DNA from 4 places in the Echinicola marina genome. Region 2 is predicted to be linked to each of the others. Evidence: riboswitches for the same ligand, from Rfam matches in the RefSeq annotation. Region 2 holds a riboswitch; each other region holds the start of a gene.
The links. A riboswitch is a leader RNA that binds a small molecule or an ion and turns the genes downstream of it on or off. The one in region 2 is predicted to bind S-adenosylmethionine.

Region 1: linked by a shared signal. The riboswitch ahead of KZP23_RS18795 (O-acetylhomoserine aminocarboxypropyltransferase/cysteine synthase family protein) and the one ahead of KZP23_RS11530 (trans-sulfuration enzyme family protein) in region 2 are both predicted to bind S-adenosylmethionine.
Region 3: linked by a shared signal. The riboswitch ahead of KZP23_RS12420 (hypothetical protein) and the one ahead of KZP23_RS11530 (trans-sulfuration enzyme family protein) in region 2 are both predicted to bind S-adenosylmethionine.
Region 4: linked by a shared signal. The riboswitch ahead of KZP23_RS17465 (homocysteine S-methyltransferase family protein) and the one ahead of KZP23_RS11530 (trans-sulfuration enzyme family protein) in region 2 are both predicted to bind S-adenosylmethionine.

Annotation. Positions count from the first base shown of each region.
Region 1 is NZ_CP080025.1:4,628,711-4,636,421, forward strand. Features, by position in the region: gene KZP23_RS18780 (M56 family metallopeptidase) at 1-1,216, shown strand, start outside; gene KZP23_RS18785 (30S ribosomal protein THX) at 1,321-1,440, shown strand; gene KZP23_RS18790 (hypothetical protein) at 1,889-2,914, shown strand; SAM riboswitch class I at 3,395-3,504, shown strand; gene KZP23_RS18795 (O-acetylhomoserine aminocarboxypropyltransferase/cysteine synthase family protein) at 3,703-5,010, shown strand; gene metX (homoserine O-acetyltransferase MetX) at 5,015-6,070, shown strand; gene KZP23_RS18805 (homoserine dehydrogenase) at 6,063-7,289, shown strand; gene KZP23_RS18810 (VOC family protein) at 7,334-7,711, shown strand, end outside.
Region 2 is NZ_CP080025.1:2,755,593-2,763,303, forward strand. Features, by position in the region: gene KZP23_RS11515 (Gfo/Idh/MocA family oxidoreductase) at 1-1,035, opposite strand, end outside; gene KZP23_RS11520 (beta-N-acetylhexosaminidase) at 1,342-2,880, shown strand; gene KZP23_RS11525 (serpin family protein) at 2,928-4,172, opposite strand; gene KZP23_RS11530 (trans-sulfuration enzyme family protein) at 4,286-5,461, opposite strand; SAM riboswitch class I at 5,599-5,705, opposite strand; gene KZP23_RS11535 (SGNH/GDSL hydrolase family protein) at 5,793-6,470, opposite strand; gene KZP23_RS11540 (DUF4407 domain-containing protein) at 6,799-7,711, shown strand, end outside.
Region 3 is NZ_CP080025.1:2,962,524-2,970,234, forward strand. Features, by position in the region: gene KZP23_RS12395 (universal stress protein) at 1-789, opposite strand, end outside; gene KZP23_RS12400 (1,4-dihydroxy-2-naphthoate polyprenyltransferase) at 907-1,821, opposite strand; gene KZP23_RS12405 (glutathione peroxidase) at 1,886-2,473, opposite strand; gene argS (arginine--tRNA ligase) at 2,476-4,266, opposite strand; gene rocF (arginase) at 4,286-5,236, opposite strand; SAM riboswitch class I at 5,687-5,818, shown strand; gene KZP23_RS12420 (hypothetical protein) at 5,945-6,436, shown strand; gene KZP23_RS12425 (efflux transporter outer membrane subunit) at 7,058-7,711, opposite strand, start outside.
Region 4 is NZ_CP080025.1:4,313,630-4,321,340, reverse strand. Features, by position in the region: gene metH (methionine synthase) at 1-1,757, opposite strand, end outside; gene KZP23_RS17465 (homocysteine S-methyltransferase family protein) at 1,772-2,803, opposite strand; SAM riboswitch class I at 2,868-2,971, opposite strand; gene KZP23_RS17460 (hypothetical protein) at 3,067-4,380, opposite strand; gene KZP23_RS17455 (YbjQ family protein) at 4,630-4,950, shown strand; gene KZP23_RS17450 ((2Fe-2S) ferredoxin domain-containing protein) at 5,017-5,265, opposite strand; gene KZP23_RS17445 (DUF819 family protein) at 5,268-6,518, opposite strand; gene KZP23_RS17440 (NUDIX hydrolase) at 6,596-7,225, opposite strand; gene aceK (bifunctional isocitrate dehydrogenase kinase/phosphatase) at 7,685-7,711, shown strand, end outside.

The sequences.
Region 1 (7,711 bases), 1.9 Mb from region 2:
CTCCATGCCTGCTCCCCAAGGTGGAATGGAAACTTGGAACAAGTATTTGTCCAAAAACCTAAAATTTCCAAAAGAAGCCAGGCAGCTTGGTGCGAAAGGAACTGTTTATATAGAGTTTGTGGTAGATAAAGAAGGACATATCCTCTCACCCAGCATCAAAAAATCTATGGGAATGGGACTGGATGATGAGGTATTGAGAATGTTCAGTCTTGAGAGCATGCCCAAGTGGAACCCTGGAATGGACAATGGACAAGCGATCAATACCTTAATGGTATTGCCAGTAAAATTCAAAGTAGCGGGAGGTGAAACAGCACAAAAAAGCCCCTTCTTCAATAAACCTAACCAGAAGAGCAGCAATGAAGTCTTCGATGTGGTGGAAGACATGCCTGCTCCTTATGGTGGTATGAATAATTGGAATGATTACTTGGCCAGTAGCCTCAGATATCCAGAACAAGCCAAGGAAAAGGGTATTGAAGGCACAGTCTATGTGACATTTGTCGTGGACAAAACCGGTGAACTCAAGAATCCTCAAATCCTTAGGGGTATTGGTAGCGGCGCTGATGAAGAAGCCTTAAGGGTTATTAAAAATGCAGACAAATGGAAACCTGGCAAACAAAACGGCACTGCCGTCAACGTTAGAATGCGAGTGCCTATCATATTTGCTCTTAATGATCAAACCAAGAAGAAATCAAACCGTTTGAATGAAGTTGTAGTCATAGGCTATGGTGCCCAAGCAAAAAGTTCTCCTACTGATGGGGCTTCTGTAAATAAACAAGAAACAAAAAACCTCAATCAAGCCAAATATTTTATCAATGGAAAGGAGTATGATAAAGAAATCATCAGCCAGATTTCTCCAGTTGACATCGAGAGCATCAATGTACTTAAGGGAGATAAAGCCGTTGATAAATATAATGAAAAAGGTAAAAATGGCGTGGTAGAAATCACCTTAAAAGAAGGTGCTCCATTACCTGATCAATCCTTAAAGGGCTCCTCAAGCGTGGAAGAGGAAGCTCCAAAAATAGAAATCACTGAAAAACTGGCTGCTGATAAAAAACCACTTTATGTGGTAGATGGAATTATTTATACCGATAAGGAAATGAAGAAAATGGACCCCAAGAACATTGCTTCAATTTCAGTTCTTAAAAACGGAGATGCTGTCAATTTGTACGGTTCAAAGGCCCAGGATGGTGTGATATTGATTACTACTAAAGAATAAGCCTACTTTTGGAAATCTGCCATTCTCTTTGGTCTTCCAGTACCTGTTCCTTAATTTAGGGTTTAGGCATTAATAAATTCTTAAACCAAAAATCTTAAAAAACTATGGGAAAAGGAGATATGAAAACCAAAAGAGGAAAAATCAACAGAGGAACCTTTGGAGCGAGCAGACCTCACAAAAATCAGAATATCAAAACCAGAAAAGAAAAACTGGGAAACAAATAAACCACGATCACCAACTATACAAACAAAAGCCTGAAATTCTAACTCAGGCTTTTGTTTTTCCTGCACACAAATCTCTTGCTGTACCGATCAAATCCAGGGTCAAGCAATATTTCTGGGGGTGAATAATTTCAAACTTAAATTTTGTCTACCCTTGTCAGATTAAGCGTAGTTTAAGTCACAGACCTGCCTAGACAGTCAATTGGGTAAAGGATGAGCACAGATGTATTATAAATAAATATCCGTGTTATCTTTATCCATCTGTGGTTAATAAATAGCGCATATCAAAGCTAAAACAGATTGTTTTCCCCCAGCTTTTCGGCTTTCGGCTTGATCCCAAATCTATCCTAATTTTACTTAGCCAATCGCATTTACATTTAATTCACTTTTTTCTTAATCCAAAACAGCTGCATAGTGCGTAAATAGCTGAAATGATCAACTAATTACTACTATGAAAACACAAACAAACAAATTTCTAGCTATTGGTCTACTGGCAACCACTGCCCTTTTTAACATCTCCTGCGACAATGATGACGATATGGGCATGCCTGAAAATAATGTAGCCTCTCTTTTTGTTTCTTCCAATACCAGCGGGGAAGTCTCCATTATCGATTTTTCTGATGAAAATAATATTACCACTACCATTACAAGTTCAGCTGGTACAGATGCAGATGGTATTTATTATGATGCTGAATCAGATGAGATCATCCAACTTGTACGTTCGGATAACTCCCTGAATGTTTACGGTAATATCATGTCATCGATGGTGAGCACTGGGATTTCCATCTCCTTGGGAATAAACACTACAGGTGGATTCGTAAGTGGCAGGGAAATAGCCGTTAGTAATGATATGGTGGTAGTGGCCGATTCACCCGTCGCGGCCAATGGCAACCAAAGCAGCCTATACGTTTACCAAAAGACCTCTTCAGGTTTTACTTTACAAAAGACATTTGCCGTGGACTTTGCCCTTTGGGGAATTCACATAGAGGGAAATACGCTATATGCCATTGTAGATAAAGACAGTGATCTGGCGGTATTTACCAACTTCTTTTCCAATTCAAGCGGCATGATCAATCCTAGTAAAAGAGTGACCATTGAGGGAATAATAAGAACCCATGGACTTACTTATTCTAAGGAAGATGACCTGATGGCATTGACAGATATAGGCGATGCGGGATCTGATAATGATGGAGCGGTTACGATCATTACTGATTTTAGTAATAAGTTAAACGCTACCGCCAATGGAGGCACTATTACGATGGCCCAACAAGCAAGGATTGAAGGCAGCAACACCTTCCTTGGTAATCCGGTAGATGTCGCATACAGTGCAAAATCTCAAATGATATTTGTAGCAGAAAGGGCCAATGGGGGCGGAAAGGTACTGGCTTATAACTATTTCAGCAGTAACGGTAACCCCAGCCCTGCCTTTAATCAGCAGGTAGCGGGTGCCTCTGCAGTTTATTTCCACGAAGAATAATCCACGCCACTCCTAATTAATAAGCAGACAAGAGGCTGTCTCAAAATTCATGATTGGGACCTTGTCCAGGTCCCAGAAGATCAAAATGACCCGGGAATTGAACAAATGAGACAGCCTTCATTTATTTTTTACTAAGTTTCCCTGTCTCTCCCAGTCAAATCCATTTGATTCATGAAAAATAATTTCACCCTCAATATTGATTATAAAACAATTTAATCCTTTTTAGAGAGAAAGTACTGCTCCTATTCAGAACTGAAATAGACACATCGTCAAAAACTTTCAAATACTTTCGGACGCAAAAAACTGATTTAATGGACCATTGACTCCTTTGCCCTCCCCTCTCTCTTAAAAACCGTTTTCCCTATTGGTTTAATAGGTTATATAAAGGTGAAAAAATTAATTAAAAGTATTTTTCGAAAGCTTGCAAATTCAAAATTTGAATAGTTACTTTGTGCTATCCTTTACTTTTTAAAAGTTCAGGATTTATACAGAAGAGGTGAGAGACAGGCTCATAGACCCTCTGGCAACCTGGAAAATCCAAGGTGCCAATTCCTGCCAAACGTGAATATCCTCGTTTGGAAATATAAATTCTTAAGATATGAATTTTACAATAAGGATTACAGCAAAGACAAAGCAACAAGCAGCATTTTCAGATTTCAACTTTTATAGGTGCATCAAATCAATGCACAATCTTAAATATATGCCCTTAATTTTCTAATCCGGGCACATTATTATTTAATACCACTTCTTTAAAAATTTCTTTGTCAATTAACTAACAAGTTACAAACATGTCACAAACTTATCATTACGAGACCCTTCAGCTCCACGCTGGACAAGAACCAGACCCAACAACAAAGTCAAGGGCAGTACCTATTTACCAAACCTCTTCATACGTTTTTGACTCTGCAGAACATGGAGCCAACCTTTTTGGCCTAAAAGAATTTGGAAACATCTATACCAGGATCATGAATCCAACTACGGATGTTTTCGAGAAAAGAGTAGCAGCTTTAGAAGGTGGTGTAGCTGCCCTGGCAACTGCTTCAGGACAAGCTGCACAGTTTATCGCCCTTAATAATATTTTACAAGCGGGTGACAATTTCGTCTCCTCTCCTTTTCTATATGGAGGAACATACAACCAGTTCAAGGTGGCCTTCAAAAGAATTGGAATAGATGCCCGATTTGCCAAAAGTGATAAGGCCGCTGATCTTGCAGCACGTATAGATGATAAAACAAAAGCCATCTATGTAGAGACCATTGGGAATCCAGAATTCAATATTCCAGACTTTGAAAATATTGCAAAACTGGCCAAGGAACATGATCTTCCATTAGTGGTAGACAATACCTTTGGAGCAGCTGGATTCTTGTTCAAGCCCTTGGCCCATGGCGCTAATATCGTGGTACAGTCTGCCACCAAATGGATAGGTGGTCACGGAACCTCCATCGGTGGTGTAATTGTAGATGGAGGAAATTATAATTGGGGCAATGGCAAGTTCCCTCAGTTTTCTGAGCCTTCTGAAGGTTACCATGGACTGAATTTCTGGGAGACTTTCGGAGAAAACAACCCCTTGGGATTGCCCAATATTGCCTTTGCCATCAGGGCAAGAGTGGAAGGCCTCAGAGACTTTGGTCCTGCATTGAGTCCATTTAATGCCTTTCAGCTTATCCAAGGATTGGAAACACTTTCATTAAGGGTACAAAGGACAGTGGACAATGCCTTGGCCATTGCCAAGTGGTTGGAAGATCACCCTAAAGTACAGAAAGTAAATTACCCAGGTTTGGAAAGCAGTCCTTACCATACTTTGGCCCAAAAATACCTGACCAATGGTTTTGGCGGTGTATTGAGTTTTGAATTGAAAGCCGATAAAGAAGCTGCTGCTGACTTTATCAATAACCTTTCACTGGTATCCCACCTGGCCAATGTGGGCGATACGAAGACCTTGATTATTCAACCTTCTGCAACCACCCACCAACAGCTCAGCGATGAAGAACAACTAGCCGCAGGGGTTACCCCTTCTCTATTGCGCTTGTCATTGGGCATAGAACATATTGATGATATCAAAGCTGACCTAAGTGCTGCCTTTGAAAAAATAAAATAGTAAAATGAACTTACAATCACCGTATCTGATTACCGATATGAGCCAAGAAGTTTTCCATTGTAAGGAAGAATTGAAGTTGGATTCAGGAGAGAGCCTTCCAGGCTTCCAACTGAGCTATACTACCCAAGGACACCTTACCCCTAAAAAAGACAATGTTATTTGGGTACTGCACGCCCTTACTGGAGATGCCAATGTCCATGAGTGGTGGAGTGGACTAGTGGGAGAAGACAAGTTTTTCGACCCTACCAAATACTTCATTGTCTGTGCCAACTTGCTAGGATCTTGTTACGGTTCCACTCAGCCATTAAGTGAAAACCCTAACACAGGGAAGTCATATTATTATGACTTTCCTAACCTTTCTACCAGGGATATGGCCAATGCCTTTGACAGGCTTCGAGAGCACCTTGGCATTCAGCAAATAGATACGGTGATTGGCGGTTCCCTTGGAGGACAAGTAGCCTTGGAATGGTCATATAAACTTTCCGAAAGCGTTAAAAACACCATTATTGTCGCTTCCAATGCCAAGACCTCCCCTTGGACCATAGGCTTCAATGAAGCGCAAAGAATGTCCATAGAGTCTGACAGTACCTGGGGACAAAACCATCCTGATGCAGGCAAAAAAGGACTGGAAGCAGCCAGGGCCATAGGCATGTTGAGCTATAGGCACCAAGATATCTTTCAGGCCAGCCAAGGCGAAACTGAAGAGAAAACCGACCATTTTAAAGTCAGTTCCTATCTTAGGTACCAAGGACAGAAATTGGCCAATAGGTTCAATGCCCTCTCTTATTGGGTGCTGACCAAAGCCATGGACAGCCATGACTTGGGAAGAGGCAGAGGAGGCACAGCAGCTGCACTTTCACAGATCAAGTCCAAGGTCCTATCCATCGGCATCAATACAGACCTCCTGTTTACCAAAGAGGAATCCCAATTTATCAGTAAAAATGTGCCAAATGGCACTTATAGAGAAATCAGTTCCATATATGGACATGATGCCTTCTTGGTTGAAAATGAGCAGTTAAATTATATTTTAAAATCTTTTTATCTGGAAAATAATGGCTAAACAGATTGGCTTATTTGGCTTTGGCGTTGTGGGTCAAGGGTATTATGAGATTGCCCAAAAGCACCAACAAGGCCTGGCCCCCAACACCATTGTAGTACAAAACCCCAATAAAAAAAGAAACAGTGAAATTTCCTTTTCTTTTGAGCCAAAAGATATTTTGGAAAATGACATCGAAACAGGTATAGAGTTGATTTCCGATGCTGACAAAGCCTATGATTATGTGAGCACCCTGCTCAAAAAAGGTAAAAAGGTCATCTCTGCCAATAAGAAAATGTTGGCCAATCACCTTCCTGAGCTTATCCAATTGGAAAAAGACTTTGGAGGCAGCTTATTGTATGAAGCCTCAGCTGCTGCAGGCATCCCTGTGATCACCACCTTGGACACCCAGTTTGCCGGTGACCAAATCACCTCATTGGAAGGCATACTCAATGGTTCGTCCAATTATATCCTCACCCGCCTTTTTGAAGACGGATTAAGCATTGCTGAGGCCATTAGCTTGGCTCAGGAAAATGGTTTTGCTGAAGCAGATCCCAGTCTTGACCTCAATGGAAGTGATGTAAAGAGCAAGCTTTCCATATTGGCACTGCATGCCTTTGGGCAGTATATTGAAGAAAAAAACATTGCTACACTGGGTATTCAACACATTAGCCTGGAAGAAGTCAATCTAGCGAAGGAATTTGGTTTAAAGATCAAATTGGTCGCTAAGGCCTACAGAAGCGAAGATGGAATAGCAGCCTATATTCTTCCTTCATTGGTCAAGCCCAAGGACTCACTATTTATGGTGGAAAATGAATACAATGCCATCAAGGTGGATTCCATCAATCTAGGCGAACAATTTTATTTGGGCAAAGGTGCTGGAAGCTATCCTACTGGAGCTTCTGTATATGCCGACCTATGTAAATTGGAAAGTGGATATGCTTATGGTTACGATAAACTGAATGGAAAAAGTCCAGTTACCATTATTCCTAAAGCAGTCCATGAGAAAGTACTTTTAAGAGCTAAACAGCGTACAACCTTAGAAAATTTTACAAATGCTGAATCAATCATTTTCAGAAATGATCAGTACTGGGCCATCACTCCACTAAGTACTGCTAGTATATTGCTAAATGAGTTGAGCATCATTAGGGAAGAATTATCCATATTGGCAATTAATGATAGCCTTGCCTTGGATTTGCTTGAAGACTTCCTCAAATCAAGTGTAGCCACTTCTATAAGTTGAAAAAGATCAATGTGAATTTCCCGATAGATTGATTAAATTAAATCATGGAATTCATACAGATCAAAGAAACATGCCTTTATATCAATGACCTGGATAAGGCAGAAAAATTTTACCACAATAACCTAGGTATGCCGATTATTTCCAAGGAAATCAATCGGCATATATTTTTTAGGTGTGGCAGTTCGGTACTGCTCTGTTTTATCCCTGAAACCACCCAAAAAGAAAGCTCCCTACCTGCTCATTTTGCAAAGGGTAAGCAACATATTGCCTTTGAAGTAACCGCAAAGGAATACGAAAACAGGAAAAATGAACTAATCAACTTAGGGATAGAAATCACCCATGAACAGGAATGGAAAGATGGGCTGAAAAGCTGTTATTTTGAAGATCCCTTCGGGCATGTCCTTGAAATCGTGCCCAAAGGG
Region 2 (7,711 bases):
GCCGTTACCACCGTCGCCCATTTGCTCATTTGGACCAAGTTCTTCTGGTCTGGCCGGTTGGATACCACCATCCATCCAATGGAATTCAAGGTCTTCTTTTCCTGCGGATTTAAATTTCAGTGTAACATGAGAAGAAGGAGGGCAGCCATCAGGGAAATAGCCCCTATTGAACTCTCCTACATATACGGAGCCTACACTGCATTCTGCTTCAGAAGGATAACCAAGCCCCAAAACTCTGAAGGGAGGTTCCATAATGTGGCAGGCCATGTCACCGAGTGCTCCTGTGCCATAGTCCCACCAACCTCTCCAGTTGAATGGTACCAAATTATCCACATATTCTTTGTAAGGGGCTGTACCTAACCAAAGGTCCCAGTCCAGTTCAGAGGGAGGAGTGATTCCTTTTTCTGGCCATTTGATACCTTGTGGCCAAACTGGTCTGTCTGTCCAGCACCAAACTTTGGTAGCCTCACCGATCATACCCGCATTGTACCATTCCATCATTCTACGCACACCATCTCCTGAAGAGCCCTGGTTGCCCATTTGGGTGACTACCTTGTACTTTTCGGCTGCTTGGGTAAGCATTCGTGCTTCATAAATATCATGTGTCAAAGGCTTTTGAACATACACGTGCTTGCCTAACTGCATGGCGGCCATAGCCTGAACGGCGTGGTTATGGTCGGGGGTAGAAACTGTTACAGCATCGATATGTTTGTGTTCTTTTTCCAACATCTCTCTAAAGTCCTTATAGTATTTGGCTTTAGGGAATCTTTTTCTGGAAGTAGCTGCCCTTCTGTCGTCTACATCACATAAGTAACCGATTTCTGCTTGACCACTTTTGTGCATTTCATTGATGTCGCTTTGTCCCTTTCCTCCAGCGCCTATGCCTGCTATGACAATTTTATCACTAGGTGCGGTGAAGCCAGGGCCACCAAGTACATGTCTTGGCACGAGGTAAAATCCTGCGGCAGCTGTGGCAGCCCCTTTTAAAAAATCCCTTCGGGAATTGTTGGGATTAGAAGGTTCTTGTTTTTTCATGAGTATTAAACTTGTATTGGGAATATTGAGTATTTTTCAAAATGAAGCATAATTTAGGGAAATCTTTTTTTTCTTCCATGTGAAAAAAAGATTTTAAGCCTTAATGGCTTTAATTGGGGATAAGCGGTTAAGGTGGTTTTTTAGTCATTTTAAATGAATTGCAATACTAATTGATTGCTAAATCGTTAAAATGTCCTTTAGTTTATTAAATTGTTAATTTATAATTTAATGTAACCTGTATTAAGTTTTGATTAAAAATTGATTAAGTTTAAATCATTAACGAGATAAAATTTAAAATATTTCAATATGATAAAAAGTGAATTCTTAAAGCTGTCCATTCTTCTTTTGATAGGAGGGCTATTGGCTTGTGATCCTGATCCGAAACTTTCGGATAAAGCACTTATTCCTTTACCTGAAAAAGTACAAGCACAAGACGGTGTTTTTACTATTGATGAAAATACTAAGATATATATCGACCGGTCGGAGCTGGAAGATGTTGCTCAATTCTTTTCCAAGTTTATTAACCATTCGACAGGTTTTAATATACAAGTAGTGACCGAAAAACCGGAGGGGGATTATATTGCTTTGGGTTTGGGATTGGATGTGCCAAAAGAGGGGTATGAACTCGATGTGAGGCCTGATGGGATCAGTATAAAAGGTGCCACGCCAGAGGGAATTTTCAGGGGCTTTCAGACTTTGAGGCAATTGATGCCTTCGGCCATAGAAAAGGTAGGGGGATTTGAAGGAGGGGCCTGGAAGGTGCCTGGGGTTAAGATAGAAGATGCTCCAGAATATGGTTATAGAGGTAGTATGTTGGATGTAGCGCGTCACTTTTTTGGGGTGGAGGATGTCAAAAGGTATATTGATTTGATGTCATTGTATAAAATGAATTATTTGCACCTACATCTCGCAGATGACCAAGGGTGGAGGATTGAGATCAAGTCTTGGCCAATGCTTACAGAAATCGGTGGTAGTACTGCAGTAGGCGGTGGCGAAGGAGGTTTTTATACCCAAGAAGACTATATGGAAATCGTAGAATATGCTCAAGAGCGATTTATTACGATCGTACCTGAGATAGATATGCCTGGACATACGAATGCAGCACTGGCCTCTTATCCTGAGCTTAATTGTAATGGAGAAGCACCAGAATTGTATACAGGCACTGAGGTTGGTTTTAGTACGCTTTGTACTGATAAGGAGATTACTTATCAATTTATTGATGATGTGGTTAAGGAATTAGTGGGGCTTACTCCCGGTCCATATATCCATATTGGGGGAGATGAATCTCACGTGACACCTTTGGAAGATTATATTCCATTTATAGAGCAGGTGCAGGATATTGTAAATTCTTATGATAAAAAGGTGATAGGCTGGGATGAAATTGCTCATGCCGCTTTGAGGCCTAGTGCCACGGCGCAGTATTGGGCAAAAGCAGAAAATGCGAAAATGGCTGTAGATCAAGGTGCGAAAGTTTTGATATCTCCAGCTACAAGGGCCTATTTGGATATGCAATATGATTCTACGACCCAACTGGGATTGCATTGGGCGGCTTATATAGAATTGGATAGTGCGTATCTGTGGGATCCAGCTACCTTGGAAGAGGGAATTGATAAAGGCGATATTTTGGGCGTGGAGGCTCCTTTGTGGACTGAAACCATCTCAACAATGGAAGAATTGGAGTATATGGTTTTTCCAAGGTTGATAGGTATAGCAGAGATTGCTTGGACCAAGCCAGCTTTAAGGGACTGGGATGATTATAAATCCAGGCTTATTAAGCATGAGGAAAGAATGAAAGCATTAGAGGTGAATTATTATTCTTCACCCTTATTAAAACAAGAAGAGTAGAAATGATAAAAAGCAAGGGTCGAACCATTTGGATCGGCCCTTGCTTTTTATAAAATACTTGGGTCGGAGAGTTTTCCCATAAATAAAATGGCTCCACTGTGTTTTTCCTGAATGAAAAAGATAAAAGGTCTGTCCATGGAGATGATAAGGGGAGTAGGATTAGCAGCAGTGAGTTCAATTTCTACAACTGTAGCAGCAGCAGCTTCAGTACCTTTTTCATCTACATCAATCAAAGCATCATGTATAACCCTGCTAATTTTTAATGGGTCAGTATGACTGTCGAATAATTCGGTGAAGTTTCTGTTGTCAAAATAAAATGGAGTGACCAGTCCCATTGCCTCTAGATCATCTCTCAAGTTGTTGATTTTTTGCCTCATTTTGAATTTGGGCATTTTTATGATAGCGGCACTTGGATGAAGGTTTTCTTTCCAATGGTCGATTTGCGAAAGGGAAAGTTCATTTTCTATAGCAGCTAAGTTGGGTCCGTCTGGTAAAATAATGCCCATGGAATATTGACCAGTACTATAGGGTATCTCCAAATAGGTAAGGTTATCTGATTTGAAGTAATTGATGTCAGCAGGGTCGGAAAGACTCATCATATCTACCTGATGGCTTTCGCTAGGGCTGGTATGGAAAGGTGCTTTGGAAGTTAGGTTTTGGTCGAATTGATATTTCCAGTCTCCATAAAAATAAATGGCATTGACGAGGTACATAACTGCGTCAGGACGGACTTGGTCAATCATATCCTTGATGAGGTTATTGGTGTTTTTTTCTATCCATTGATTGATGATCTCAGCAGAATTTGGATCTTTCATATCCAAGGTACTTAAGGCGGCGAGGTATTGCTTTTGCATGGTTTGCTGAAAGGCAGCTTTTACGCTCAGTCCTTCCCTGTACCAAATTCCATTGGCGATATTCAAGGTGACTTTAGAATCTACCTCTTTTAGAAATTGAGTGAGTTCATGATTGGCATTATTTGCTTCCTCTAGGCTAGTGTTTTCAAAGCCAAGTAGTTCCTTGTATTCTTCCAGTACTTCTCCTTTATTACCATTCATGGTCATGGATAGGGCTTGCTGTATACTGAATGGGCTGAAAAACAAATTAGGGTTTCCGGATTTTTTGAGTTGTAAATAAAGGTCAATAGCGAAATTGCTGCTGCTGTTGGCAAGGTCTTTTTCATAGTCTTTGAGTACTCTGAGTTTAGGGGCCAAGGGAGCGTTTTCTGGATCTCCGTTCATACAGGAAGTAAGTGCCAGAAAAATGACAAAAATAGAGAAGTAATATTTTTTCATGGTTTTAGCGCTATTTAGATAGTGTCTAGACGAGACACGATGAAAAAATGCTACAAAAAAAAATCCTTCACATTTAAAATATGAAGGATTTTGTTCAAAAATCGAAATTTTATTTATCTGGATTTTTCCAGGGCTCTTTCTACGTCAGCGATGATGTCATCATGATGTTCCAGTCCCGTGGAAAGTCTGATCAAGCCAGGCAAGATGCCTACTCTTTCTCTTTCTTCTTCTGTTAATTTACTGTGTGTGGTGGAGGCAGGGTGCGTGATGATACTTCTGCTATCGCCCAAGTTAGCAGTGACAGTGATCATCTGCAATTCGTCTATAAACCTTTGTGCCCTCTCGATTCCCCCCTTTAATGTCAAGGTGATGATGCCACCTCCTTGCTTCATTTGTTTTTTGGCTAAGTCATACTGAGGGTGGCTCTTAAGGAATGGGTATTTTACAAATTCCAAGTCTTTGTTGTCCTGGAAATATTCGGCTACGGTAAGGGCATTGGAGCAGTGTCTATCCATTCTTACCGCCAAAGTCTCCATGCTTCTGGAAAGTATCCAAGCATTAAATGGTGAAAGACTGGGGCCGGTATGTCTGGTGAAAAACTGTACCTCTTGGATCAATTCCTTTTTGCCTAAGATCAATCCTCCCAATACTCTTCCTTGTCCATCTATGTATTTGGTGGCGCTATGGGCAACAATGTCAGCCCCCCATTTGGCTGGTTGTTGTAGGTATGGAGTAGCAAAGCAATTGTCCACAACCAGGATCAGATTATGCGCCTTTGCGAAAGCACTTACCCATTCCAGATCGATGATTTCCAAGCCGGGATTGGAAGGGGTTTCTATGAATAACATTTTAGTATTGGGCTGAACCAGTTTTTCCCAGTTTTGAATGTCGGAAATGTCACCATAGGTAGATGTAATGCCCCATTTTGGAAAAACCCTTGTGAGCAACTGATGGGTGGATCCGAATAGTGAGCGGGAAGCAAGTATATGGTCTCCTTGTTGTAAGATAGAGGCCATACTGCCAAACATAGCAGCCATACCTGATGCTGTAGCTATGCCATCTTCTGTACCTTCTGCTGCACAAACTTTTTCTATGAGGTCAGAGCTGTTAGGGTTGGCATATCGAGAATAGATGTTTCCAGGTATCTCATCTGCAAACATCTGACGGGCTTCTTCAGCACTATCAAAAGTAAAGCTAGAAGTCAGGTAAATAGGGGCAGAGTGTTCTCTTTGGTTGGATTTAGAAGAAGCGATTCTTATAGCTTCGGTTTCAAAATGCTTATTGGACATGATGGGATTTTTCAGGTTAGTAAAATTAATTAATGTCACAATTCGTACTTTTCCTTATACCGGACATGGCATATTTTATGTAAATACGATGGGGAATAGAGAAAAAGAATTGTGTACGTAAATGGATCATAATGTCTAATTTATAGTTCCCTTTAATTTTGGGCAGGTTTTGGCACCTTTTCGTTGTGGCGAATGGTTGCCAGAGGGTCAATGAGCCTGATCTCTCGCCTCTTCTTTATAAATCAGTTGCCTGAAGTGATACAAAGTAACATTAGCCTCGTTGAAATTCCAAACAATTTATATTTTGCGATCTAAAATTTCTTGTTGGGTACTATTGAGGTATATAGTTTTTTAGGACCGAGTACCATAGGTCATAGCCTTTATCGTTATAATGCAGCATGTCTTCGATGAAGATTTCGGGCATTGGTTTTCCGTTTTCATTAAGTGTAATGTCCCATATATTGATAAAAGACACTTTGTCCGTCTTTTTACAATAGATTTCCATTAACCTGTTGAGGGCTTCATATTGCTCTTTTAATTCCCATCTGGACGGACTGGGTTTTGGGCTGATGAAATGTATTTCTGCCTCTGGTAAACTTTTATGGATCTTTGTGACCAGTTTTTTCATGGTGTTAAGGATGGTGACGGGGTTTTTGCCGCTGGCAATATCGTTATCACCTTCATAGATAAATATATTCTGTGGTTGATACCTGATGATAAGTTGGTTGGCATAGAATAATAGCTCATGGGCTTGGGAGCCGCCAAATCCGGTATTGACTATAGTCTGATCAGGGAAATACTCTTGAATATCTGTCCATTTTCTAATACTGGAGCTTCCGGTAAAAAGGTATATTGGTTCTGCTGAATTTGGAATAGGGGTATTTTGAACGATTGACTCAACTTCTTCTTTGAATTTTTCGGGGGAATTTTGGGCTTGAAGTTGTAGGCTAAGCAATATGGTCAACAGGAAAAGGAGAGTTTTTGGGCTTGAATAGAATGGATTTGTCATGATAAAGCGTTTGGTTTTTTTAGAAAGTTATCAATAATGGATGAAAATTAGCTGTCCTGTGATCGGAAAATATGAATAAATCCCAAATTCGAACATTTTTCCGTACAGTAGCGGAGGTTGTACGCTGTTGTGTTTTTTGTCTTTGGGTGATTTCAAGATTGATTTTATAAGTTTTGAAACAAGAAAAGGGGGATTGGTGGCATTTAGGGTAGGATTGGTCACATTAATTATATATCCCTAGAAATCAAAAGTATCTTGAACGCAGAATTGCCCACTTTTTGATGATTAGAAGAGAAGTCAGGTATGGTAGTAAAGTTTAATAAAGATAATGGAGAAACTTAAGGATTTTCTGTGGTTTTGTAGCGGAGGCAATATGGCCTTATTAAGGAAATGTCCAACTGAATCCAATAAATATATTGGAATTGGAGGGGCTGTGTTTTTTACAGGTTTGCTTGCGGCTCTTTCCGGCGGTTATGCTTTGTTTACTGTGTTTGAAGTGTGGTATTGGACAGTTCTTTTTGGTTTGGTTTGGGGCTTGATGATTTTCAATTTAGACAGGTTCATTGTTTCTGGTATGAGGAAGCGGGAAAGCTTCTGGTCAGAATTGAGAGTGGCGTTTCCAAGATTGATTTTGGCGGTGTTATTGGCTATAGTTATTTCTAAGCCGTTAGAATTGAAGATTTTTGAAAAGGAAATCAATAAAAAGCTGGAGGCTAATAAGCTTAAGGATCTGGCCAGTTCTAGGGAAAATTTGATGGTTGTTTTTCCAGAAGTGGAAAGGCTGGAAAAAGAAAATGATTTGCTGAAGCAGGAAATACAGGAAAAAGCGGCTTTTCGTGATCAGAAACAAAAGGAATATGATTCGGAGCGTTTTGGGGAAAAGACGACAGGTACAACGGGGATTGTTGGCTTGGGGGTAAATGCTGAGAAGAAAGAGCGACAGCTGGATGCTGCTGAAGATGCTTTGATTCAGGTTCGTGAAAGAAATTGGGCGAAAATTGATAAAAATGAAGTCCAAATCAATCAAATACTGGAAGATAAAGAACAGGTTTTTTTGCAGCAAAAGTCAATGATCGATCAATATGACGGCATGGCGGCGAGAATGGATGCACTTGCAACACTTACCGCAGAGAGTAAGGCGATAGCTGCAGCTAATTTATTTATAGTTCTTTTGTTTGTGGCCATTGAAACTGCACCGGTTGTTGTTAAGTTGATCTCGAATAAGGGGCCTTATGATTTAT
Region 3 (7,711 bases), 210 kb from region 2:
ACTGCCACTGAGCAGGTGCATAAAGCCTGTTCTGCCGTGCGTAGCCATCGCTATCATATCTATATTATTGTCCTCTGCATATTGGATGATGCCATCCTCCTCTGAATCACTATTGTAAATTTCGATCTTGACATCATCCAATTGATGTTTGTTGATAAAACTGTTGATTTTTTTAAGACTTTCCCTGCTGCTTTCAAAGGAATTGGGCGTATTGATTTTTACTAAATGCAATTGTGCATTGACATTGGCTTGGATTTTTTTTAGGTGAGGTATGACGGCCTCGTTTTCTTCAGTAAAGTCACTGGCAAAAATAATACTTTTGATATCATTAGGACTAATTTCTCCTTTGATGGTAATGACCGGACAGCTGGCATGGCGTACCACTTTTTCTGTATTCGATCCTATCAGCAATTCCTCTAATCCACTGGAACCCTTAGACCCCATGACGATCAGCTCGGCTTTTATTTCTGCTACTTCATTCGAAATGCCGGCATATGGATTGCCAAAGATTATTTTTGTAGAAAAGGTATAGGCTTTGTCCTTGTTTTCTTCTTCAATCGCTTTGATTTGCTTTTTCCTTTTTTCTACCAATTCGATGACAAAGATATTATTGATATCATCGCCTCCAAGTCCTACCTCACCCATGGTATTGAAATTTTGGGCTGTGGGGATTTCAATGACATGAAGCAGTTTCAAATGGGCTTGGGTGATGGTTGCTAATTCTTTGGCAAAGGCAAAGGCATTTTCTGCTTCTTCTGAAAAATCAAATGGAACTAAAATGGTTTTCATGGTGAATTTTTTATGGTTATTGGCTTTAAAACAATAAAATACAAAAATTTAGTAGATAATATTGTATTTGTAAGCCAATATTGTTCCATGATTTTTAATACAGAATAAGGAGCTGGATTATTGGATGATCACCAGGCCGATACCAAATGCCAAGACCCAAAATAAGGTAGAAATGGCCATTTTTTTCAGATAAGGATCCAAGTCTTTGGATTGGGTCTTTTTTCCGACATTATAGGCAATATTGATCATCAATGGACTGACTATAAGCGCTAATAAACCTCCATAGTTTTGTTCTAAGATTGAAAATAGTATCAGGGAAAGATTGCCTAAAATGATTAATGTCCAATTATATCTTACAGCTGCTTTTCGACCGATTCTCACTGGGATGGATTTTTTTCCTGCCAATTGATCCGAGGTAATATCTCTGATATTATTGATGTTTAACACTGAGGTGCTAAAAAAACCAAGTGAAATAGCGGGGAGTAATAGTGCCTTTGAGAAGGTCATGGTGTGGAGAAAATAGGTTCCCAGGACTCCTACAAGGCCAAAAAATAAAAATACAGAAATGTCACCAAGCCCCATATACCCGTAAGGGTTGGCGCCAGAAGTGTAATTGACTGCAGCAAAAATAGAAAGTAAGCCTATGCCAATAAATGTAAAGAAAATCAACCAGCTGTCAAGGGAAACATAAAGTAAAGCCAAGCCACATATAAAGCTCAATACTCCAAAAAGGATCATGGCTTTTTTCATTTCTTTGGCTTGGATAATGCCAGACTGGACTGCCCGAATAGGGCCTTCTCGATCATCACTGTCCGCACCATGAATGCTATCCCCATAGTCATTGGCCAGATTCGATAGGATTTGGAGCAGGGTGGTGGTCAGTGCTGCCAGGAGAAAAACATCCCATTTGAACAATTCATGGGACCAAGCAATAAAGCTGGCCATTAAAATACTGGCCAAGGCCAGCGGTAAGGTTCTTAATCTGATGGCATGGAGCCATGCTTGCTTTTTACTGGATAGATTATTGTCCACGGTGAAAGGGCGGAATTAAAGCAGGTGCTTCATTAAACATGAAGCACCTGAAAAATGGATTTGATTAAGCTTCGATAAGTTTAATGATTTCATCATCCATAGGAGTGACTTTGGATTGGAAGAATTGTTTCAGTTCTCCTTTTTCATTGATGAAATATTTGCAGAAATTCCAAGTTGGTTCTTGGTCATTCCAGCCATTGAGTGACTTGTCGGTGAGCCATCTGTAAAGAGGGTGCTTGTCCACTCCCTTAACTGAGATTTTCTCGAACATAGGAAAGGTTACTCCATAATTGGAGGTACAGAATTTCTTAATGTCTTCATTGGTTCCTGGCTCCTGTCCCCCAAAGTTATTGGCGGGAAATCCAAGGATAACCACTTTATCTCCATAGGCTTCATTTAACTTTTGAAGATCTTCGTATTGAGGTGTATAACCGCATTTGGAGGCTACATTGACGATCAGCACCTTTTTGCCTTTGTATTGGCTGAAGTCTATTTTTTCGCCATCCAGGGTGGTCATGGAGAAATCATAAAAGGATTTTTCCGTTGACTGTTCTTTGTTTTCTGTCAAAGCTTCAGCCGATTCGGTGTTTTCTGATTTGGCACTGCAGGCAAATAAGGCTACTACAGCAATAACCAACATTAAGTTCTTCATAATTACATTCTTTCTGGGACTTTTATACCTAATAACTTCATTCCGGTCTTCAAAGTTTTCGCAACTTGGGCACTTAGGGCTACCCTAAAGCTGCGTACTTTTTGATCCGATTCACTAAAGATAGGAAGTTCTGCATAAAAGCGATTGTATTCCTTGGCTAAATCAAATAAGTACTGAGCTAAAATGGAAGGAGAGTATTCCTCACCTGCCTGGCTGATTTTCTTCTCAAAATCATTGAGCAGGATAATCAATTCCTTTTCTGCTTTTTCCACCTGTCCTAAACCTTCAAAAGCTTCAGATTGGTAAGAAAGTTCAATTTGGTCTGCCTTTCTGAGGATGGCGGCAATCCGGGCATGTGAATATTGGATAAATGGCCCAGTGTTACCTTGGAACTCAATGGATTCCTGAGGGTTGAAAAGCATACGCTTCTTAGGATCCACTTTAAGCAGGAAGTATTTCAAAGCCCCAAGCCCCAACATTTCATACAGCTCAGTAGCCTGCTCTTCTGTAAAGCCTTCTATTTTCCCCAATTCTTTGGTGTGACTGGCTGCAGTGTCGATCATTTCTTGGATCAAATCATCAGCATCTACAACGGTGCCCTCTCGGGATTTCATCTTACCTGTCGGGAGATCAACCATTCCATAGGAAAGGTGATAAAGTCCCTCACCATAAGGTCTGCCCAGTTTTTTCATGATCTTAAAGAGCACGTCAAAGTGGTAGTCCTGCTCATTGCCTACCACATAAACTGATTTATTGATTTTGTGATCCTGGTATTTCAGGTCTGCGGTTCCCATATCTTGGGTGATGTAAACAGAAGTGCCATCACCTCTCAGGACCAGTTTTTCGTCCAATCCCTCATCAGTAAGGTCTGCCCATACAGAATCGTTTTCTTTTTTGAAGAAAACACCTTTTTCAAGCCCTTCTTCCACAATGTTTTTTCCTAAGAGGTAAGTGTCGGATTCATAATAATATTGATCAAAACTAACCCCCATTTTTTTGTAGGTAGCATCAAAGCCTTCATAAACCCAACTGTTCATGGTTTTCCATAGCTCAACTGTAGCTTCATCTCCTGCTTCCCATTTTCTGAGCATTTCTTGGGCTTCAAGCATTAAAGGAGCCTGTTTTTTAGCTTCTTCTTCTGTCTGGCCCTTTTCCATGAGCGCTTGAATTTCTTTCTTATAGGCTTTGTCAAAAAGTACATAATACTTTCCGGCAAGATGGTCTCCTTTCAATCCTACAGTCTCAGGGGTTTCGCCATCACCAAAGTGTAGGTAAGCCACCATGGATTTACAGATGTGGATACCCCGGTCATTGACCAAGTTGGCTTTGATAACTTCATAACCGTTTGCAGAAAGAATTTCAGAAATTGAAAAGCCTAAGAAATTGTTCCTCAAATGACCAAGGTGGAGAGGTTTATTGGTATTGGGAGAGCTAAATTCCACCATGACCTTTTCGCCCTTTGCAGGAAGCTGTCCGAGGTTTTTATTTTTATATAATTTCTGAAATACCTCAAGCCATGATTGCTCGTCAACAGAAATATTCAAAAAACCTTTTACCACATTATAGGCACTAACTACTTCACAGTTCTCCACCAAATATTGCCCGATTTTTTCACCACTGTCCTCAGGTTTCATCTTGGTGAATTTCAAGAAGGGAAACATCACAAAGGTGTAATTTCCTTCAAATTCTTTACGGGTTGGCTGTAGTGCAATTGATTCAGCATCCACCTGATGATCGAAAGTGGCCGCAAATGCTTGGCTGATGGCTTGGAGAATTTGTTTCTGAATGGTCATTCTTATTTTAAATTTATACTTAAAAGTTGCTTACCAATGAATGGGTCATGGATTCCAGAACATCAAAGGCATTTTCAGCCATGACATTTTCCGAGTCCAAGGTTGGGTTAACCTCTACAATTTCCCAACAGCAAACTCTTTTATCTTTTATCAATTCTTCATTTAAATGGATGGCTTCATCTACGCTTAAACCATCCGGTACCGGAGTACCAGTTCCTTTGGAAATATTGCTATCCATACTATCCACATCAAAGGAAATGTAAATTTGATCGCAGTCTTTTAATAGGGCCAAGGCCTCCTGGGCAACTTCTGATATTCCTTTTGTTCTCACTTCTTTGGTAGTGAAGTTTTTAATACCATGCTTTTTAATCAATGCATTTTCAGGTTCCTCAGTGTCCCTTACAGAAATATAAACGATATCCTCCGCTTTGATCTTTGGAAAATCACCCCCTATTTTTTTGAGTTTCTCCCAATACTGAATTTCTTCTTCTGATGGCGACTTGACCCTGTTTTCTAGATTGTCTTCCTGGAGACACATGCCTAATGGCATTCCATGCATATTTCCTGAAGGACTGGTATAGGGACTGTGGATATCTGCATGTGCGTCGATCCAGATCACGCCCAACCTTTTGTCAGGGGCTGCAGATTTTATCCCCATGATACTTCCTGCAGCAGTAGAATGATCTCCTGCTAGAATGATTGGAAACTTTTTTTCCAATCTTAGGGCCTTGATGGTATCATGGACATTATTGATGACTTCATATACCCCGTCAATGTATTTTGCGTTTGGATAGATATTGTCTTTCCATAGATAATTATTGGCATCGGGTACACTGATCGGGTCAAACTTGGTGAAAAAGTTTGACTTTTTGTCCAGGCTGGCGATTTTTAGCGCATCTATTCCTAAACTTGCGCCTCTGGTGCCTGCTGCCAATTCTGACCTTACTTCTACCAGTTCAATGTTTCTCATGACCTTTTTCTCTTCGGTTTATTTGGGTTGTGGTATACATCAACCATGGATGTAAAATGATCCCCACAAAAGTAGTTAAAAATGTGCATAAATAGGAAGCGGCTTTAAAATGACTCTTCCAAATATTCATATGTAAGCCTTGGATGACTATGGTGTAGGTCATATAGGGTGGTTTGATCTAAAGGCTTTCTAAAATATGATCTGCTTTTGCGTAATGAAGAAGGGATTGATAGAATATTTTTTACGGAAGAAAAATAATTTTAACTCATTTGGCCTTGGAAAAATGTGGTCTGATTGAATGTGGATTAGGTTTTGATTGTCTGAATATTAATGGGGCAATCACAATGATGAAAATAAAACCCTACAAAATCTATAGGGATATTAGTAAATTAGAAAAAATGTTTTACCTTTGAAGAAGTTATTAGTGAAAAGCCGCTGAGGTAAGTAGCTAATTTATAAAGAATAGGGGAGAGAACAGGCTCAGTGAACCTATAGCAACCTATCCCTCTCGAACCTTCTTATTGGATGGCGGGGAGAAAAGGTGCTAAATCCTGCCTAAAACAATTAAAGGATCTATAAATGAAAAGGAAGATGGGAACACAGCGAATGCAGGACTACTTATTGAATGGCTCAAAACGCTGCTGTTGTTGAAAGATCTCAACGCAGCCAAAATTCTAACAACTAATAACAATTTAAAAAAGACATACCATGACAGCTACAGCTTCTAACTATAATACTTCAGTAATTAATCAAAATACCTTTAGCTTTAAATCTGTAATCAGAAATAATGTACAGGATCAATCCAATATCAATGTGTTTGATTGGTTACAGCAGCATGATGCAGTTAAAGTAGAAGGAAAGGGGGCTTTTGACTTCGCCAATTTTAAAAATTCCAATAAAAGCTTTCAGGTAGTCTATTTCAGCTTAGATGCTGAATTGGCTGATCACTATGCATTGTTCAGAGGAATTGTTTTGGCTGGTCAGCCTAAGGAAGTGTTTTTGGAGAATGTTCATGAGAAAAGAAGTTTTTCTTTGAAGTTTTACAAAAACAACGAGTCAGTAGCCAAAGAATATCTTGAAAAGGTATTTAGAATTGTGAATGAAGAAATCAGGTTCAAGAAAGTGTTGAAAAAAGTGCTTGTAAATCAAGAAAAACACCGACTTGAAGAAAAATTGTTGCTCAATGAGTTGAGCTTATAGAATAAATAATAGACCATTAATAATAACCATACTGAACGCCCCACTTTATTTAAGTGGGGCGTTTTGTTGTTGGCTGCGGGGTCAATCAATATTTCTGGGGTGAATAATTTCAAGCTTAAATTTTGTCCAATCCTTATTGGATTAGACGTAGTTGAAGTCACAGACCTGTCTAGCTAGTCAATTGAGTAAAAGTATGAACTCAGATGAATTATAAATAAATATCCGTGTTCATCTTTATCCATCTGTGGTTAATAAATAGCGCATAGCTAAAATAGATTGTTTTTCCCTGGCTTTTCGGCTTGGTCCAACCTTGTCCCAAAGTAATACCAAAGCTGGGGCAAAGCTGTATCAAAGCTGGGGTAAAGCTGGGTTTAGCCCTCTTTTTTGTTCAAAAGCTTCCTTTCTGGTCCAGATTTGCAATCTGGCCCCATAAATAAACGGCATTTAATAAATAGCGCATATCAAAGCTAAAATAGATTGTTTTCCCCCATCTTTTCAGCTTGGTCCTGGATACGGACTGTTTGTATTTTTTAGTTGAAGCAAAAAGCCCCAAGGCCAGATTTGACCTTAGGGCGTTTAGTTGGTTTAGGGTATGTTTTTGTTGGAGATGAGTCTGTGTTATCATTTCCAGCCGCCACCCAAACTTCTGTACAACTCTATATTGGCGATAAGTAATTGCATTTTTACATCTACCATATAGAGTTCAGTGTCCAGGGCATTGCTTTGGGCATTGATCACTTCTAGATAATTGGCATAACCACTACTAAATAATAAATAGGAGTCTCTTACTGCTCTTCTGGAATTTTTTAGCCTTTCTTTGGCAATATTGTATTCCTCTTCGGCCTTTTGAATACTGATGAGTTTGTTGGAGATTTCTGTGACAGCTCCGATGACTTTTTCTCGAAAGGCCAATTCAGCATTGTCCCTTTCTATCAGTGATACTTTATAATTAGTTTTTAACTTTCTGTTTTGGAAGACAGGCTGGGTCAATGAACCAACAAATCTGCCGAATAAGGCTGTAGGGCTAAAAATGTCACCGGCGTTCAAGGCGTCAAAGCCTATATCAGCCCCGATTTTCAATGACGGGTAGCGCATGGCTTGGGCAATGCCCACATCAGCATTGGCCGAGATAAGGTTCATTTCTGAGGCAATCACATCCGGTCGATTTCTGACTAATTCCATGGGTACGCCTACTGCAATTTCACTTAGCAGCTGGATGTCTGCCAAATCCCTTTTTACCAGGAATTTTTCGCCTGGATATTCTCCCAAAAGCTG
Region 4 (7,711 bases), 1.6 Mb from region 2:
GTATGGTTGGCTTTTGCCTCTTCATAGGTAGCCAATTGTTTGGCTTCTTGTTTGGCTTGGTGAGATTCCCTCAATTCCTGATAAGTAGCTTTCATTTTTTGGTGAAAAGCTGCTTTAGTTTCTTCACTGATTACTTCACCGGCTACTGGAACAGATTTAGAAGCATCCATCACATGCACCACAGTGCCACTATATACCGGATCGATTTTTACAGCTGTATGGATTCTACTGGTGGTTGCTCCACCGATCAGCAATGGAATCTTCAATCCTTGGCGTTCCATTTCAGAAGCCACATTGACCATTTCATCCAATGAAGGGGTAATTAATCCGCTTAAGCCAATGATATCCACCTTGTTTTTAATAGCTTCATCGATGATTTTTTGGGCATCTACCATTACTCCCAAATCTATGATTTGGTAGCTATTACAGGCGAGCACTACGCCCACTATGTTTTTTCCTATATCATGGACATCACCCTTTACGGTAGCTAGTAAGACCTTTTTGATAGAACTGCTTCCCTCGTCGAAATCTGCATCACCTGCCTTAGGCATAAAGGGTTCCAAATAAGCTACTGCCTTTTTCATTACACGGGCAGACTTCACCACCTGTGGCAAAAACATTTTACCTGAACCAAAGAGATCCCCCACGACATTCATACCATCCATCAAAGGCCCTTCAATGACTTTTAGTGGACTATTAAGCTCCTGTCTGGCCTCTTCAGCATCTTGTTCTATAAAATCAATGATACCTTTCACCAAGGAATGTTCCATACGCTTGGCTACAGGATCTTCCCTCCATGCTTCACTTTTGACTTCTTTTTTCCCTGATGACTTGACCGTTTCCGCAAAATCCAACAATCTTTCCGTGGCATCATCCCGCTTGTTCCAAATGACATCTTCCACATGTTCCAGAAGATCCTTTGGAATATCATCATATATTTCCAGCATGCTTGGATTGACAATTCCCATATCCATTCCATGTTGGATAGCATGGTAAAGAAATACGGCATGCATAGCTTCTCTTACAGGATTATTTCCCCTGAATGAAAAGCTCACATTACTTACACCACCACTTACTTTAGCCCCAGGCAGATTTTCCTTGATCCACTGGGTGGCTTTGAAAAAGTCTATGGCATTGGTTTTATGTTCTTCCATCCCTGTGGCTACAGGGAATATATTTGGATCAAAGATGATATCCTGAGGGTTAAACTTGACCTTTTTTACAAGGATATCATAACTCCGCTTACAGATATCGATTCTTCTTTGGTAGGTATCAGCTTGGCCATCCTCATCAAAAGCCATTACCACTACAGCCGCTCCAAATTTCTTGATGACCTTGGCCTGGCTGACAAATTCTTCCTCACCATTTTTCAAACTAATGGAATTGACGATACCCTTACCTTGGATACACTTAAGCCCTGCAAGGATAATATTCCATTTTGAACTGTCAATAACTATTGGAATCCTGCTGATTTCAGGCTCAGAAGCCAAAAGATTAAGGTATTTTACCATGGCCGCTTCACCATCAAGCATCCCCTCGTCCATACAGACATCAAGTACCTGAGCACCGCCACGTACCTGATCCAAGGCCACTTCCAAAGCCTCGTCAAACTGTCCATTAAGAATTAATCTGGCAAACTTTTTAGATCCTGTAACATTCGTCCTTTCACCAATATTGACGAAATTCAATTCAGGGGTAAAAACCAAAGGCTCTAGCCCTGAAAGCTTCAAAAGATCATGTTTTTTATTATTGTCCATTCCCACTCTTCTTCTTATGCAAACGCTAGTTTTCTGGGTTCATATTTTTTACTGACTTCGGCAATCACCCTAATATGTTCGGGCGTAGTACCGCAACAACCACCCAAAATATTGATCAGGTCGTCTTTTAGGAATTCTTCCACTTGGTCCGCCATCTCGTGTGCTGTTTGGTCGTATTGTCCAAATTCATTGGGTAATCCTGCATTAGGATAGGCACTGACATAAAAAGGTGCCTTATCAGCCAAAACCTTAAGATATGGTCTTAGTTCTTTTGCTCCTAGGGCACAGTTCAGCCCAATACTGATCAAAGGTACATGTGACAATGAAATTAAAAAAGCCTCTGTAGTTTGCCCAGACAAGGTCCTTCCTGAGGCATCTGTAATGGTACCTGAGATCATGATCGGTATGCCCCCTTCATCAGGATCTAATGGAATGCCTTTTTCTTCATAGACTTCCTGAATAGCATATACGGCTGCTTTGGCATTCAAGGTATCAAATATGGTTTCCACCAAAAGTATATCCACACCTCCATCAATGAGCCCCCTGATCTGCTCTGCATATGCTTCTGCCAACTGATCAAAGTTTACCGCCCTGAAACCGGGATCATTTACATCTGGGGAAATTGAAGCTGTTCTATTGGTAGGTCCAATGGCACCAGCGACGAATCTTGGTTGATCGAGAGTTTTTTCTGAATAGGCCAATGCGACCTCTTTTGCTATTTTTGCTGAAGCTACATTTAATTCGTAAGCTAAATGAGAAAGGTCATAATCTTCCTGTGCAATAGAAGTACTGCTGAAAGTATTGGTCTCTAATATATCAGCACCGGCATCCAAATAGGCTTCATGGATCTGCTTGATCACATCAGGTCGACTGAGGGAAAGTAGATCATTATTGCCTTTTAATGATTTTGGGTGACTTTTTAGTGCTGCAGTTCTAAAATCATCCTCTTCCAATTGATACCGCTGTATCATGGTCCCCATGGCACCATCAAGGATCAAAATTTTCTTTTTAAGCTGCTGAAGTAATATATCCGTTCTAGTATTCATGCTCATTGTTATTCTAAAGCTTATATCGAGCAAGAACCGGAAGAAAAATGAAGCATTTATCTGCCGCTCATCTTTTCCTGTCTTACTCAGGATGGGAGTTAGCACCTTGGTATTGTTCAGGTTGCTAAGACGTCACTGGGCCCTTCCCTCGGTCTTTCTCGATAAGCAATCCCAAAGTTAACAGGAAAAGATGGAAAAAAATTGCAAAGAAGATATTTTATTTAGATTTCTATTTGACAACAGAAAAAATCGGTTTATTGGACTTAGGGTCTTATTCCCAAGCCGAATTGTAGAAAAGGCCCGGCCATATAACTGGACATGTTCACATCTGCCAACTTATAATTTGCCAAGGGGATTTCGTAGCCAGCTGTGATTGAGTACTTAAGTGCCAATTGTGATTTTTTGGAAAGGCTGGAAGCATAGGACAAAAAGACTTCAGGTTTTGCCATTAACCCTCCTTTTTTCAATTCCCCATCATATTCAGGAAGGTCTATCAAGCTAGGGAAATCCAATTTGTATTTATGCAATAATGAATACCTCAAAGAAGCGTAGCCCAATCCCCCCATCATCCCGAGTTCCCAGTTGTTCAAATCCAAAAGTTTGTGTCCTAAGTTGCCATACACCCTTGTACTACTCAAACTTTGATGGTAGGATGCATTGGCATCACCGCTTTGATTGGCATTATAAAGGTCCACACCATACATAAAGCCCCTGTTTTCTCCGACAATTTTCACACCGATATTGGTAGGCCAACCATCCAACTTTTGATACCCATTATTGACCAGGTAGTTATTGAGAGATTTGGGCTTGGTAAAATGAAATCCATAAAATAGGTTTAGGGCCAAAGTAGCATCCCGGTAGAAATAGTTGGATTCGGGCAAAGTAATGCCAGCCCCTATTCTAAGGAAGGGACCACTTTGTATATTGTCAAAGTTCATCCCTTTAATTTTCCATGATTCTTCAAATGGATTGAAAGAATATCCAAACTTGGCCGAAAGACTTATTACTTCTTCAGCCGACAACAAATCAAGGTCATAACCAAGTTCAAAACCAATTTCAGTCAGAAAACTCCCGAAATTCTCAGCCCCTTTGTTAACATCGTTTCTTCGCAATATAAAACCTTGGGCAGGGGCTGATAAAAAAGCATCCATTGATTCTGGGGCTTGGTCCTTGAGCATTTGGAAGTTCATATACCCCATGCCTATGGACATGAAATGAATGAGTTGTACTTTTCCCTCTTCAGTAAAGGCATATCCTACATTTAGAAATACCCTACTGGTCCGATAATCAATTATATAATCTCCATATTGCGTATTTAATCCATTATTTTGATAGATCTCTGTGCCAATAATAAAATCGTTAAACCTCGTCTGATAGCCGAGACCAAAACTTCGGTAACTACTTGAGATTTTCGAGTCTCCCCTATCTTCCAATAACTTATTAAAATCCAAAAGAGGTGCTCCTGATATACCATAGAAAAAATTGGCACTGGTCCTTTGGTACAAATTGCGCTGTTGGGCTAAAAGGCTGTTTCCCCACAGCAATAAAAGTATTATCGAAACTAAAGATCTTTTCATGTATAGATATTTCAACTCAAAATTAAAACTTTAATTAAGGATATGGCCATTTTGACCTCCAAAATCCCCGTGAAACGTGAATTACTATCAGGTCCCTAAATATCCTATAATGATCGCCAAGTATATTTCTGAGCAAATAAGCAAAAAAAGTGCCTTGAGGAAATGTAAAATGATGGATCAATTCTCATTATTTCAATTTATATTTAGCCTAGAGAAAGTAATAATTTTGAATCAATTAAAAGAAAAACAATGATTACTACTACAACACCACATATTGAAGGACATGAAATCAAAAAATATTGTGGAATAGTTTCAGGAGAGACCATTATTGGGGCAAATATTTTTAGGGACTTTTTTGCGGGTATTACTGATATTGTCGGAGGAAGGTCCGGAGCTTATGAAAAGGTACTGAAAGAAGCAAAAACTACCTCATTAAGGGAAATGGAAATGCAAGCTATGGCTTATGGAGCAAATGCCGTCGTTGGTGTGGATCTGGATTATGAAACAATTAGAGATGGCATGTTAATGGTTACGGCCAGCGGAACAGCCGTGATTACTGAGCCCAAATAAATCATAGTGCTGCTGTACATATCTTATATACAAACATGTACAGCAGCACTTTTTAGATGATTGGTATCAATGATTTTTATTTTCCAATACTGCCTTCAATTTTTCCTTGGTGGATTTTTTTATCACCTCGTTGCTTACAACACTTATTGGTCCGGATTTACAAAAATCCATGCATTTTGTTTTGACAATCTTATACTTACCCTTATGATCATCCAGTTTGGTCAAGTCCTTTATATCTTTCAATAGGCTCTTACAACCGTTTTTTTTACAGTCGGTTCCTGTACATACAAATATGAATTTTCGGAAAAGGGCCATAGTTAATTTGATACGAATTGTAATAATAAGCCACAAATATACGCACCATAAGTCCCAACGGCATAGCCAAATACAGCCAACAATACCCCAACTGGGGCTAAAGATGGATGAAAGGCTGAAGCTACAATCGGTGCTGAAGCTGCTCCCCCTACGTTGGCCTGGGAACCAACCGCTACAAAGAAGAAAGGTGCTTTTATAAGATACGCAATTATTAGCATTATACTGATATGAACAAGCATCCAAACTGCCCCAACAATAAACAAAGATGGGTTATCCAAAATGGCAAACAGATCCATTTGCATGCCTACTGTGGCGATCAGTACATACAATAAAACACTGCCCAAACGTGAGGCCCCCACTCCTTCCAAATTCCGTGCCTTGGTGAAGGACAAGATTAGTCCCCCTGAAGTAGCGATCACCACTATCCAAAAGAAAGTAGAATCCAGGGCATATTTTTGCAGCTGTGGATAATTGTTTCCTATCCAAGGCGCCACATAATCTGCTATCCAATGGGAAATTCCTGTAATCACAAAACCCACCCCCAATACTTTGAAGGTATCACCCATATTGGGGATTTTCATAATACTGCCCCGATATGCTTGTATATTTTTCTGTAGCTCTTCGATAGCTGAACTGTCAGCTTTGAATATCTTATCTATTTTTTGGGGATTTGCCGCCCAGAAAAGTAAAAATGCCAACCATAGATTGGCGATCACTACGTCCACGGCAATGACAGAACTGAACAGTTCAGGGCTAGCACCGAAGGTCTTGAGCATGGCCGTTTGGTTAGCACCACCGCCTATCCAGCTGCCTGCTACTGTAGCCAGACCTCTCCAAACCTCATCAGGACCAACCCCTCCTATAACGGAGGGATCAAAAATAGAAACTAATAAAACGGCAATAGGGCCACCCAGAATAATCCCCAAAGTTCCGGAAAGAAACATGATCAAGGCTTTGGGACCTAGTTTTATGATACCCTTGAAATCTATACTCAAGGTCAAGAGAACCAATGAAGTAGGCAATAAATACCTGGACGCGACCAAGTAAAGTTTGGATTCACTTCCTGAAATAATTCCTAAGGTATTGAAAATCGAAGGAAGAAAATAACAAAGAAGTACAGAAGGTACTACCCTATAAAACTTTTTCCAGAATGGTCTTTTACTGCTAGCTGTCCCAAAAACCAATGCTAAAATACCAAAAAGAAGACCTAGCACAACAGCATCATTGCTGATCAAAGGAGTAGATTCCTGCATGTATAATAAATTAAATGAATTTAAAGTACTACAAAACAAGCAAAAGCTAGCTTAAAAAAAAATATAATACCCGGCCATTATGATTGCCAAATGGCCATTAGTTCTCCCAAAATCATGGCAGTAGCACCCCAAACTACTTCTTTTTCTATATCAAAATATGGCGCTCTTAGTTGGAAACCTGAAGCTAGTTCAAAAGAAGTTTCTTTTATATTCTTTTTGTCCATCAAAGCAGAGAAGTCACTGTGGATAATCCTACTGACCTCTCTTGGGTCTGGGCGGAACATCGGCGTCTTTTCCGAGAAACCAATATAAGGTGTGACCAGAAAATTACTTGGAGGAATATACAAATTGGACATTTTCCCGATGACGGTTATCTGTTTTTTGTCCACGCCTATTTCTTCCTCGGTTTCCCTTAATGCTGTTTCCTTTAAGTCAATGTCTTCTTCTTCCCATTTACCACCAGGAAAAGAAACCTGCCCACTATGGTTGCCTTCATATTCAGGTCTTTTGATAAAGGGAACCATACAGCCTCCCTTGCTCATATAAAGCAAGATCATTACGGCTCCTCTCCGCGCATTTTTTACGTCATGGTTGGCAAATCTTGCTTCATCCAAAGGCTGTGGAGCCATTAGGATTTGTCCTTTTTTTCCAGGCAATGGTCCATGAAGCTTTGCTTCTAAATGTTTAACTATTTTCAATAATTCCATGGAAATAAATGCTGCTATTTGTTGGTTTAAACAAACAATATTCAGGGATAATTCAAAAATAGGTGACTGCATCAAGAACGGCTCCACAAAAAAGGTCCGATTATTAATCGGACCTTTTTATACTATCAAACCTATTAAACCTATTGTTCAGTTATCCAATATATTGGATAACTTGTTGGAAAGGTATAAAAATATTTGCATTCTACAAACAATCGATTGCGGAAGAAATAATTTATCCAAAACCCGATCAGCACTCCCTATTAATATTTCTCCAAATATGATTTTACCAAATAATAATAAAATTATATTTTGTTTTAAGAACAAAGAGTTTAATAAGAAATTAAAAGCTTTTCAAGAATGGGGTTATTTTCAAAAATTAATGATATAGCTTATTGTAGTTCAGCTAATTTCTGATGAATTAATTAACTTCGGTTAGGCTTTAGGAGATAAATCAACAATATGTTTAGAGCAAGTACCAAAAAACCA